3 regions of the Clostridium hominis genome follow, and region 2 is predicted to be linked to each of the others. Evidence: predicted binding sites of a transcription regulator. Region 2 holds the regulator's gene; each other region holds the start of a gene.
The links. The regulator Rex, encoded in region 2, represses fermentation and respiration genes when NADH is low (regulators of the CRP and FNR family bind a similar motif). The targets are predictions, from matches to a motif close to ATTGTTAANNNNTTAACAAT.
Positions count from the first base shown of each region.

Region 1: H8S20_RS03775 (flavocytochrome c) is a predicted target of Rex. The motif match lies at 2,034-2,053, and genes of this name have one in related genera.
Region 3: adhE (bifunctional acetaldehyde-CoA/alcohol dehydrogenase) is a predicted target of Rex. The motif match lies at 1,218-1,237, and genes of this name have one in related genera.

Region 1 is NZ_JACOOO010000004.1:446,371-450,668, forward strand. Features, by position in the region: gene H8S20_RS03775 (flavocytochrome c) at 50-1,855, opposite strand; gene H8S20_RS03780 (NADH peroxidase) at 2,224-2,766, opposite strand; gene H8S20_RS03785 (NADH peroxidase) at 2,956-3,498, opposite strand; gene H8S20_RS03790 (HAMP domain-containing sensor histidine kinase) at 3,897-4,298, opposite strand, start outside.
Region 2 is NZ_JACOOO010000047.1:162,498-166,795, reverse strand. Features, by position in the region: gene H8S20_RS19500 (short-chain-enoyl-CoA hydratase) at 1-405, opposite strand, end outside; gene H8S20_RS19495 (redox-sensing transcriptional repressor Rex) at 759-1,418, opposite strand; gene H8S20_RS19490 (manganese efflux pump MntP) at 1,603-2,169, opposite strand; gene H8S20_RS19485 (heavy metal translocating P-type ATPase) at 2,478-4,298, opposite strand, start outside.
Region 3 is NZ_JACOOO010000008.1:20,705-25,002, forward strand. Features, by position in the region: gene H8S20_RS05740 (MarR family winged helix-turn-helix transcriptional regulator) at 10-471, shown strand; gene H8S20_RS05745 (hypothetical protein) at 610-1,197, shown strand; gene adhE (bifunctional acetaldehyde-CoA/alcohol dehydrogenase) at 1,490-4,123, shown strand.

The DNA of each region.
Region 1 (4,298 bases), on a different contig from region 2:
TAATAATAATCAATTTTAGGGGATTAATTATTATTTGCTTATAAACTTATTATTTTGCTTTAGCAGCATTTTCTCCTGCTATTCTTCCAAATACAGTTATATCTGCAAGCGCATTACCACCTAATCTATTTGACCCATGGATTCCTCCAGTTACTTCTCCAGCAGCAAATAATCCTGATATAACATTTCCATCTGTATTAACTACTTCAGCGTTAGTATTAATCTTAACTCCACCCATTGTATGGTGAACTGTTGGTTTTCTAGATGCAGCATAGAATGGTGCAGTATCTATTTTATTAGCAAATAATGTTCTGCCAAACTCATCTTCAGCACCATCAACAGCTTCGTTAAATTTATTAACAGCATTTATAAAATTATCTTTATCTACACCCATCATTTCAGCTAACTCTTCTAAAGTATCTGCTTTATAAGCTCTTCCTGCTTCAACTAACTCGTCTATAGTTTCATTGAAGTTATTTTTAGTATCTCCTGTTGGATATGAATGTTGATCAACAACTATCCACATAAAGTCATCAGTTTGTTCAAATAAAGCTTTAGTCATAACGTCTCTACGTTCACCTTCATCAACAAATCTGTTACCTTCTTTGTTTATAAAGATACGATCTTCAACACCTTGTTCTATATTACCTGTAAGGCTTCCTGTTTCAGGATCACCCATTGGTAATAATTGAATCTTATCCATCCCTACTAATTCTGCTCCTATAGCTTCAGCCATAACAACACCGTCCCCAGTAGCTCCTGGATGATTTGTAGTTCCTATTGAATTATCTAAAGTTCCCCAAATCCCATCGTATTCTTGTCTCATTTCAACATTAGCACCAAATCCACCAGTAGCTAATATTACACCGTTATTTGCTTTTATAGTTACTTTATTGCCTTTAGAACCTTCAGCCATAACACCAACTACTTTTCCATCTTCTACAATAAGCTCAGTAGCTTTAGTTTCTAACATAACTTCAACATTATTCTCTTCTAAATATGGCATATATGCTTGTTCAAAGTACCCTGTACCTAATGGTAAAACTGGTTTATGAGCTCTTGGCCATAAACCACCTAAAACAGTAAATACTTCATCTTTAAATTGCATTCCTAAGCTTTCAAGCCATTCAATACCTGAATAAGCATTATCAGTAAGAACCTTTACTAACTCTGGATTTCCTAAATTATCTCCTCCAGATAAAGTTTGCTCATAATGTTTTTCTGGTGAATCCTCTATACCTTGAGCTGATTGTCTGATTGGGTCTGCAGCATTATACGCAGTACCTGAAATCATTGTATTTCCTCCAACCTTACCCATTTTTTCAATTATTAATACTTCTGCTCCATTTTGATGTGCTGTAACTGCAGCAGCCATACCAGCTCCTCCCGCACCAATCACAAGAACATCAGTAGTCTTTTCAATATCTTCTACTGCAACTTCATTACTCTCTGCTCTTTTATTTAAAGCATCTATATCTACTCCTGATTGCTTAAGAGCTTCTGTTACAGCTGTTATTATAGCCATACTTGAAACTGTAGCTCCTGAAATAGTATCTACGTTTACACTTTGAGTATCAATTATTTCACTTGGAACTTTATCAAATGCTGGATCTGAAATTCCTGGAGATTCATTATGTTCTAGAATATTTATCTCCTTAATAGATGTCTCATCAACAGTAACAGATAATTTTAGATCTGCATTATGCCCTTTAGCTGTGGCTTCATAAGTACCCGCCTTAAAAGTAATAGCAGAATCATCTGCAGTTGATTTTTCGCCACAACCAACTAAACTTGTAGCAATAGTTAAAGTCATTAGTGCACTAATAATTACAGTGCTTAATTTTTTTCTTTTCATCAGTAGTCCCCCCTCTAATATAGAACACGTTCTAAAACTTGTTCTATAACAGAGTATTATATTTAACAATCATAGTCAACTATTTTTTCTATATAATCCATTTTTTTCTTTATATTGTTTGTGAAAGCATTTTACATTTTAATTTTTATTATCTTACGAATTTACATCACATTTAAATATTGTTAAAAATAAAATAATACTTGAAATAAAAAAAACTAGAAGACTCTCATCTTCTAGTTTTTGTTTTCTATTTTTATGATAGGTTTTGTTTTGTATATATTATTAGATTTCATTTTAAATGAAACACACTACTTGTACACACTCGTAGGTGTAAGTTCGATTATCCAAATTTAAATTTGGAATCTCTCTTATCCGAAGTATCTGTTTAATAAACCTTCGAAAGCTTTTCCGTGTCTAGCTTCATCTTTAGCCATTTCATGAACTGTGTCATGGATAGCATCTAAGTTAGCAATCTTAGCTCTCTTAGCTAAATCGAATTTACCTTCAGTAGCTCCGTTTTCTGCAGCGATTCTTAATTCTAAGTTCTTCTTAGTTGAGCTTGTAACAACTTCTCCTAATAATTCAGCAAACTTAGCTGCATGTTCTGCTTCTTCTAAAGCTGCTTTTTCCCAGTAAAGACCGATTTCTGGGTAACCTTCTCTGTGTGCTACTCTTGACATTGCTAAGTACATTCCTACTTCACAACATTCTCCTTCAAAGTTAGCTCTTAAGTCAGCCATTATATCTTCTGGTGATCCTTGTGCAACTCCTACTTCGTGCTCACAAGCCCAGTTTAATCCTTCACCTTGTTCTTTGAATTTATCAGCTCCAACGTGACATACTGGACATTCTGCTGGTGCAGCTTCTCCTTCATGAACATATCCACATACTGTACATACAAATTTCTTCATAATTAACTCCTCCATTTTTCAACAATTAAATATATTTTTCTATATCTTTATTATATAGCATAATTTAACAAAGTAAATATTCTATTGGTCAATTTTCAATATTATCACAAATGATCCAAGTAAAACTCGTTACTCATATACATTCGTAGACATAAGTTCCATTATCCAAATTTAACTTTGGAATATCCCTTATCCGAAGTATCTGTTTAATAAACCTTCGAAAGCTTTTCCGTGTCTAGCTTCATCTTTAGCCATTTCATGAACTGTGTCATGGATAGCATCTAAGTTAGCAATCTTAGCTCTCTTAGCTAAATCGAATTTACCTTCAGTAGCTCCGTTTTCTGCAGCGATTCTTAATTCTAAGTTCTTCTTAGTTGAGCTTGTAACAACTTCTCCTAATAATTCAGCAAACTTAGCTGCATGTTCTGCTTCTTCTAAAGCTGCTTTTTCCCAGTAAAGACCGATTTCTGGGTAACCTTCTCTATGTGCTACTCTTGACATTGCTAAATACATTCCTACTTCACAACATTCTCCTTCAAAGTTAGCTCTTAAGTCAGCCATTATATCTTCTGGTGATCCTTGTGCAACTCCTACTTCGTGCTCACAAGCCCACATTAAGTTTCCTTCTTGAACTTTAAATTTATCAGCTCCAACACCACATAATGGACATACTTCTGGTGCAACTTCTCCTTCATGAACATATCCACATACTGTACATACAAACTTCTTCATAATTAAATCCTCCTATTGATTCAAACATTTATTTATATATTTCTAATATCTTATACTCTTTATCTTATAGTTTTAATCTGCAGTGCTTAATGCACCTTACATTTATTATTATATAATAATTATTATTAATTGCAAGCCTTTTTTAAAAAATTTTTTATTATTTTTTCATTTTTCTTCTAATTGATAATAAGTATCAATTATTGATATAACTTACTTTACACATTTCTTCTTTGATATTTCTTATCAAATGATAATATTATCATTTACTCAAAATAAAATACTACTAGTAATTTACTAGTAGTATTTTATTTATATTTTTACTCTTTTATTATCTAATAGTAATTATTACTTAATAATAAGCTTGTGTTTTTTTAACTGACTTTTTGTAGTATCACACTTTAATCACATTTCAATACTATTATTGATTTAAATAAATCTCCGTCTATCTCTATCTCAAAATTTCCTCCATGAAGCTCTACTATACTCTTTGCTATAGCAAGCCCTAATCCTGAACCTTCGCTAGTACGCGCTTCATCTGCTCTCTTAAATCTTTCTGTTATCTCATTAACATCAAAGTTTAATTCATAGGCAGCAATATTTTTCATTACTATTTTTACATTTTCATCTTCCTTAATAACATCTATATATACTCTAGTGTTAGTAAGTGAGTATTTTATAACATTTGAAATTAAATTTTCAAAAACTCTATATAACCTCTTTCCATCACCTTTAATATATATCTTTTCTTCTGGAGTATTTACTTTTAAGTTCAATCCATTCTGACTTATTCTCTCATCATT
Region 2 (4,298 bases):
TGCAAATCTAGCTTTTTCTGATGCTATTCTTATATCGCAAGCCATAGCAAGTTCACAACCTCCCCCTAGGGCAAATCCAGGTATAGCTGCAATTACAGGCTTCTCTAAGGTCTCTAATCTTCTAAATACTTTATTACCAAGTAATCCAAACTCTTCAGCTTCTGTTGAATTTAAATCTTTCATTTCTGCAATATCAGCTCCAGCCACAAAAGCCTTTTGCCCAGCTCCTGTTACTATTACGCAATAGATCTCACTATTATTTTCAATACTATCTATTACTATGTCTAACTCTCTCAAAGTGTCTGAATTTAGGGCATTTAAAGCTTTAGGTCTATTAATAATAATAGTTGCTAAATTACCTTCAGTTTCTAAAATGACATTTTTTAATTCTACATCAACTTGCATTCTCAACATTCCTCTCTTTTATACAAAATTCATCATCAAAAAAAGCATAAGACAATTTTATTGTTAATTTTCTAACAATAATGATTAAAAAAATATACTTTTTTGTCGTCTTTAGTATAGTAGTTGGAATAATTTAACTTCTGTGATTATTATATTACTTTAAAAAGAGTTTTTCAATAACTTTTTACTTTTTTGTTAAAATTTAACATAACTTTTGGATATAATATTTTTTATATAATAAATTAATGTTATAAACAAAAAAATATACTTTCAATGTGGCATTAATTTATTACCATATTGAAAGTATATATGTATATCTAGTAGTTACATCCAAGATAGACTTTTCCTAAAGACTATTCACCTTGCTCTTCTTCTAGATGTGATTCTGCTTCACTATGCATTAAATATATTAAAGTTAATAAACTTTCAGATAGATGTACATTTTCTACTATTACATCACTTGGCACTTTTAAGTCTACAGGAGCAAAGTTCCATATTCCCTTTATTCCACATTTAACTAAAATATCACATACCTTTTGAGCATTTATTCTTGGTACACAGATAATTCCTACATCTGTTGGATTTTCTTCTGCATATCTTTCTAATTCATCAATATCTTTTATTTCGATATCTCTAATTTTCATCCCTAGTAATTTTGGATTAGCATCAAAAATTGCATTAATATTTAATCCAGCTTTAGAGAATCTATAGTTGGCAATTGCCTGACCTATATTACCAGCCCCAACTATCAAGGCTTTGTACTCTGTATCTAGTCCCAATATTAATCCTATTTGGTTATAAAGATCTTTTACATTGTACCCATAACCTTGTTGCCCGAAATCTCCAAAGTTATTTAAATCTTGTCTTATTTGTGAAGCTGTAAAACCTATTTTTTCTCCAAGTTCTTTTGAAGAAATTCTATCTACATCATTTGCCATTAACTCTTGTAGATATCTATGGTATTTAGGCAATCTTTTAATTACAGCCATAGAAACATGTTTTTTTCTTTCCATAATCTAAATTCTCCTTAAAGTATCTTATATTTAATTAAGTCCACTTTCTCTACTTTTATACATTGATAATATAATAACATACTTTTTATATGTATTCTATATCTCTCAATAAATATAGATGACTTATTTTTGTAAATATTTTTTCTAAATTGTATATCAAACAAGTAATAGTGTATATTATTTTTTAAAATATTCCAAGGTGTTCTAGCAAAATTTTTAATCCTATTAAGATTAATATAACTCCACCTATTATTTCAGCCTTCCCAGAGAATAAGTCTCCAAATATCTTTCCTATTATAACACCTATAGCAGAAGTTACAAGTGTTATTATCCCTATAATCAATACAGCACTTATGATATTTACATTTAAGAATGCAAAACTAACTCCAACAGCTAAAGCATCTATACTTGTAGCAATCGCTAATATAAACATTCTTTTCATTCCTGTATCTACTTCATCATCGCTATCTTCATCAGGGTGAATAGCTTCATGAATCATTTTTCCACCAATTATAGCTAACAGTATGAATGCTATCCAGTGATCAAACTTTTCAATATAACTACTAAATCCATTTCCTAATATCCATCCAATTAGAGGCATAACTCCTTGTGCTATCCCAAAGAACAATCCAGCTTTTAATGCTATTTTCCACTTATCTCTTACTGGAATCTTTAACCCTAGTGCTACAGAAACTGCAAAAGCGTCCATAGCTAATCCTACTGCTAAAAAAATTAAACTTAATAAATCCATAATCTCCTCCACACTTTAAATTTATATATAAAATATTTAATTACTTTATTACCTCTATAGCATTTTTCATTCAAATTTTTATTTATTTTAGTAAATAATATCATTTTATTTTTCCTAAAAAAATAGAGACTTATGTATAACGTAGCAGATCCGTTATACATAAGTCTCACAATTTAAAGCAAAGCCAGATGTGTTAACATCAATATGTTGACTTTGCTACAAGATGCGGTGATCTTGCATGCTACTCCCTTATGCCTAAATATTCTCGACTTTTAAATTATAATTAAAGTAAAATTCTTTGTCAACTTTTATCTAAGACATCTAATAGAGTTAATTACTGCTAATATTGTAACTCCTACATCAGCAAATACTGCTTCCCACATAGTTCCTAAACCAAAAGCTACTAAAATCATAACTAGAGTTTTTATTGCTAGTGCAAAAATTATATTTTGCAAAAGAATTTTATTTGTTTTTCTTGCTGTTTTTATTGCATCAACTATAGACTTAGGATCATCCTTCATTAATACAACATCTGCAGCTTCTATAGCCGCATCAGATCCAATTCCACCCATTGCTATTCCTATATCAGCTCTAGCAAGCACTGGAGCATCATTTATTCCATCACCAACGAAAACAAGCTTACCTTTTGAAGATTTACTATTCATTAGCTTTTCAACCTTCTCTACTTTATCAGCTGGTAATAATTCAGAATAAACTTGATCTAATCCTATTATCTTTCCAACCTTATCAGCTACAACTCTGTTATCACCTGTAAGCATTACAGTATTTTTTATACCAATATTCTTTAAAGTTTCTATTGCTTCCTTAGATGTTTCTTTTATTTCATCTGATATAACTATATTTCCTTTATATTGTCCATCAATAGCAATATGAACTATTGTACCTATAGTATCTACATCATTAAACTTTATATTAAATTTATTCATTAATTTATAGTTGCCTAAAAGAACTTCTTTTCCTTCAATATTAACTCTTATTCCATGACCTGAAACTTCTTCATAATTGCTTAGTATTTCTTTATTTATTTCTTTTCCGTATGCATTTACTATTGATAATGCTATAGGGTGATTAGAATTACTCTCACCGTATGCAGCTAATTTTAGTAATTCATCCTTATCAATATTATTAGTATTTATTTCTGTTACCTTAAATACACCTTTAGTTAAAGTACCAGTTTTATCAAAAACTACTGTTTCAACATCTTTTAATGCTTCAAGATAATTTCCACCTTTAACTAGTACACCTTTTTTAGATGCACCACCTATTCCTGCAAATATGCCAAGTGGAACTGATACTACTAATGCACATGGACATGATACTACTAATAAAGATAATGCTCTATATATCCATATAGAAAATGTTTGATCCTTCATAACTAATGGTGGAACTATTGCAACCAATAAAGCTATTAAACAAACTACAGGTGTATAAATCTTAGAAAACTTTGTTATAAATTTTTCTGCTGAAGCTTTTTTATTTGAAGCATTTTCAACAAGTTCTAAAATTCTTGCAACAGTTGACTCTCCATACTCTCTTGTAACCCTTACTTTTAACACTCCAGTATTATTTATAGCACCAGCCAATATTTCTGTATCAACAGTTATTTCTCTAGGTACTGATTCTCCTGTTAATGCAGATGTATCTATAAAACTTGTTCCATCAATAACTATTCCATCTAAAGGAACTCTTTCACCTGGTTTTATTATTATTATCTCATCAATTTCTACATCTTCTGGCGCTATTCTTAACTCATTTCCATTTTCAAATATAGTTGCATAATCAGCTCTTATATTCATTAAAGAAGATATAGATTTTCTTGATCTTTCAACTGCATACTTTTGGAATGCTTCTCCTATTTCAAAGAATAGCATAACTGCCACAGCTTCTGGATATTCACCTATAGCAAAAGCTCCTAAAGTAGCTATAGCCATTAAGAAGTTTTCATCAAAAACTTCACCTCTTAATATATTCTTTGCTGCTGTTATAAGCACATTCTTACCTATAAGTAAATAGGTAGCTACAAAAATTATAAATGCTACTAATGGATAACCTTCTAACATAACAGCTATAATAAAACCTATCATTCCTATAAATAGAGCTATATTTTC
Region 3 (4,298 bases), on a different contig from region 2:
GTGAAATTGATGACTAATAGAAGAGAGTCAGAAAGTGTATTGAACAAATTATTAGTTCAGTTGTTTAGGGATATTTTAGATATTGAAGAAAAATGTTTACAGAATAGTGAGTTTTCAGATCTTTCAGTAACAGAAATTCATGTTATTGAAGCTATATCAATAGATAAGGAAAGAACTATGAGTGAGGTAGCTTATGATTTAAGCATCACAGTAGGAACACTAACTACTGCTATCAATAAGCTTATAAAAAAAGGTTATGTTGATAGAAGAAGAATCGAAGAAGACAGAAGAGTTGTATTGATAACGTTAACAGAAAAAGGAAAAGAAGTATATAAATTTCATGAAGAATTTCATAATGACATGATAAAATATACAATTGATAGCTTTTCAATAGAAGAAGAAACTGTATTAGTTTCTGCATTAAAGAAGATATCTGGATTTTTTGAAGAGAAATATCATCTTATAAAGTAATATATAAATAGACATCAAGTAAGGATGTCTATTTTTTTTGTATATTATTAACTTAAAAGGATAAATGAATAAATCTACTCGTAATGTTAAATCATATTTATATAATACAAATATGTTAATTAACTATGAGGTGAAGAAATGTGGAAAGATGTACTTATGATGATGGCTGTAGTTTTGGGGGGATATAGCGTATATAATTTTATTTTTGTTTTAGTTAAGAAAGTTATTAGTAGAACAAAAGTTTCCAAAATGGTATATAGTTTTAAAGGTAGAAGAAGATATTACCCTTTGTTGGGAATAGTTATTTTGATTGTAAACATAATAGGGTTAACTAAAAAGAGTCAAGAAGAAATAATTATTGGTAAATATATGCTAAGTATGAGATTGCATCAATTTTATAATGAATCAGGAATTTTGAACAAATGGGTAATATATGTATTAAGCATATTTTTAATTGCAAATTTTATTTTAAGTATTTATATAAAGCCTGTTATGTATGAAGAAGGCATTGTATGTGAGAATGGAAACTTTTTATCTTGGAATAAAATTAAATCAATAAATACGGTTCAGAATACACTAGGTAATAATAAATACATAGTCATTAATACTACTAATGATAAAGAAATTTTTCTAAATGTTACAAATGATGAGAGTAATTTTATTAAAGAAATTATCTTTAATAAAACGGGAATAGTTAATAAGGATATAGTAACAGAATTTAATTAGGAATAGCTAGATATGATGCGATTGTTATTAAGATAACAATCGCATTTGCTTTTTTTATTGAACTTATTATGAAAAAAATAAAGAGATATGAAAAAAGATAATTTATATGTAGATAAAAGGATGAAAATGTTAAAAAAAATAAAAGTTAAAAAAATAACAAAAAAAAGATTGACAAAAAAACACAATGGAATAAAATAGAATCATAGAAGATGTTAAAAAAATAACAAACAAATCTTCGGAAATTTTAAAAATGAGAAAATGTAAAATTCACATATATTTAGGAGGAATAAAAATGGCAGTAACAAATGCTCAAGAGTTAACAAAAAGAATCGAAGAATTAAGAAAGGCTCAAAAGGAATTTGCAAAGTTTAACCAAGAACAAGTTGATGAAATTTTTAGACAAGCAGCTTTGGCAGCTAACCATAACAGAATTAAGTTAGCAAAAATGGCTGTTAAAGAAACAGGAATGGGAATAGTAGAAGATAAGGTTATAAAAAATAACTTTGCTGCTGAATATATATACAACCAATACAAGAATATGAAAACTTGTGGAGTTTTAGAAGAAGATAAGACAAATGGTATTACTAAAATCGCTGAGCCAATTGGAGTTATTGCTGCAATAGTTCCAACTACAAATCCAACATCAACAGCGATATTTAAGACTTTAATAGCATTAAAAACTAGAAATGCAATAATTATATCACCACATCCAAGAGCTAAACATTCTACTATAGAAGCAGCTAGAATAGTTTTAGAAGCAGCTGTTAAAGCAGGAGCTCCAGAAGGGATAATAGGATGGATAGATGAACCATCAGTTGAATTATCTCAAAATGTTATGAGAGAATCAGATATCATATTAGCAACAGGTGGACCAGCTATGGTTAAAGCCGCTTACTCATCAGGAAGACCAGCACTTGGAGTTGGAGCAGGTAATACTCCAGCAATTATCGATGAAACAGCACACATTAAAATGGCTGTAAACTCAATATTGCTTTCTAAAACATTTGATAATGGAGTTATTTGTGCATCAGAGCAATCAATAGTAGTTTTAGATCAAGTTTATGATGAAGTTAAAAAAGAATTAGCTGAAAGAGGAGCTTATATTCTTAAAGGTGAAGAAATAGATAAAGTAAGAAGTATAATATTAAATGAAAAAGGTGGATTAAATGCCGATATGGTTGGACAATCTGCTTATAAGATAGCTAAAATGGCAGGAGTTGAAGTTCCGGAATCAGCTAAAGTTTTAGTTGGAGAAGTTACTTCAGTTGAATTAGAAGAACCATTCTCTCATGAAAAATTATCTCCAGTATTAGCTATGTATAGAGCTAAGTCTTTTGAAGAAGCTTTAGATAAGGCTGATAGATTAATAGAATTAGGTGGAATGGGACATACTTCAATCCTTTATACAGATCAACTTAAATCTAAAGATAGAATATTAACATTCGGAGAAAGAATGAAAACAGCTAGAACATTAATAAATATGCCAGCTGCTCAAGGGGCAATCGGAGATTTATATAACTTTAAATTAGCACCATCACTAACTTTAGGATGTGGATCTTGGGGAGGAAACTCAGTTTCAGAAAACGTTGGTCCAAAGCACTTAATTAACGTTAAGAGCATTGCTGAGAGGAGAGAAAATATGCTTTGGTTTAGAGTTCCAGAAAAAACTTACTTCAAATATGGTTGCTTACCAGTTGCTTTACAAGAATTAGGCGATATGGGTAAAAAGAAAGCTTTCATTGTTACAGATAGAGTGTTATTTGAAATGGGATATACAAATAAAGTAACAGAAATTTTAGAATCAAATGGAATTCAATACAAAATATTCTCAGATGTTGAACCAGATCCAACATTAAGATGTGCTAGAGCAGGAGCTCAAGAAATGGAAACATTCCAACCAGACGTTGTAATTTCACTTGGTGGTGGATCAGCGATGGATGCAGCTAAGATCATGTGGGTTATGTATGAACATCCAGAAGTAAACTTCCATGATTTAGCTATGACATTTATGGATATAAGAAAGAGAATTTACAAATTCCCTACAATGGGGCAAAAAGCAATGATGGTTGCTATCGCTACTTCAGCAGGAACAGGATCAGAAGTAACACCTTTCGCTGTTATAACTGATGAGCAAACAGGAGTTAAATATCCATTAGCTGATTACGAACTAACTCCAGACATGGCTATAGTTGATGCTGAGTTAATGATGACATCACCAAGAGGATTAACTGCTTGTGCTGGTATAGACGTATTGGTTCACGCAATTGAAGCTTATGTTTCAATAATGGCATCAGAATATACTAATGGATTAGCTTTAGAAGCAATAAGATTAGTATTTAAGTACTTACCAGATGCTTATAATGAAGGAACTACTAATGTTAAGGCGAGAGAAAAGATGGCTCATGCATCATGTATGGCAGGTATGGCATTCAGTAATGCATTCCTAGGAATTAATCACTCAATGGCTCATAAGTTAGGTGCATTCCATCACTTACCACACGGTATGGCTAATGCATTATTAATGAATGAAGTTATAAGATTTAATGCAACAGATGCTCCAACTAAGCAAGCTGCATTTGCTCAATACAAGTACCCAAATGCAGCATGGAGATATGCAAGAATTGCAGATCACTTAGGTTTAGGTGGAAATACTGAAGCTGAAAAGGTTGAATTATTAATAAAGGCTATTGAAGGGTTACAAGCAAAAGTAAATATGCCAAAAACTATACAAGAAGCTGGAGTTAGTGAAGTTAAATTCATGGAAACATTAGATGAAATGGTAGAACAAGCATTTGATGATCAATGTACAGGAGCTAATCCAAGATATCCATTAATGAGTGAGTTAAAAGAAATGTACATCACTTCATACTATGGTAAAAAAGAAGAAATAAAGGTAGAGAATAAAAAATCTAAAAAGAATAAATAATAATTTGAAATAGGTGCTAGCTTAAAGCTAGCACTTTTTTTATGTAATAAATTTATCTCCAAAAATATTACTATTAATGCATAAATTTTAAATTTTATGTAGATATATCAATGTAAAGCAGTAATCTACTATTAATTAACTCCTAGTTTTATGGCATAATTTAAAAAGGCTAGAT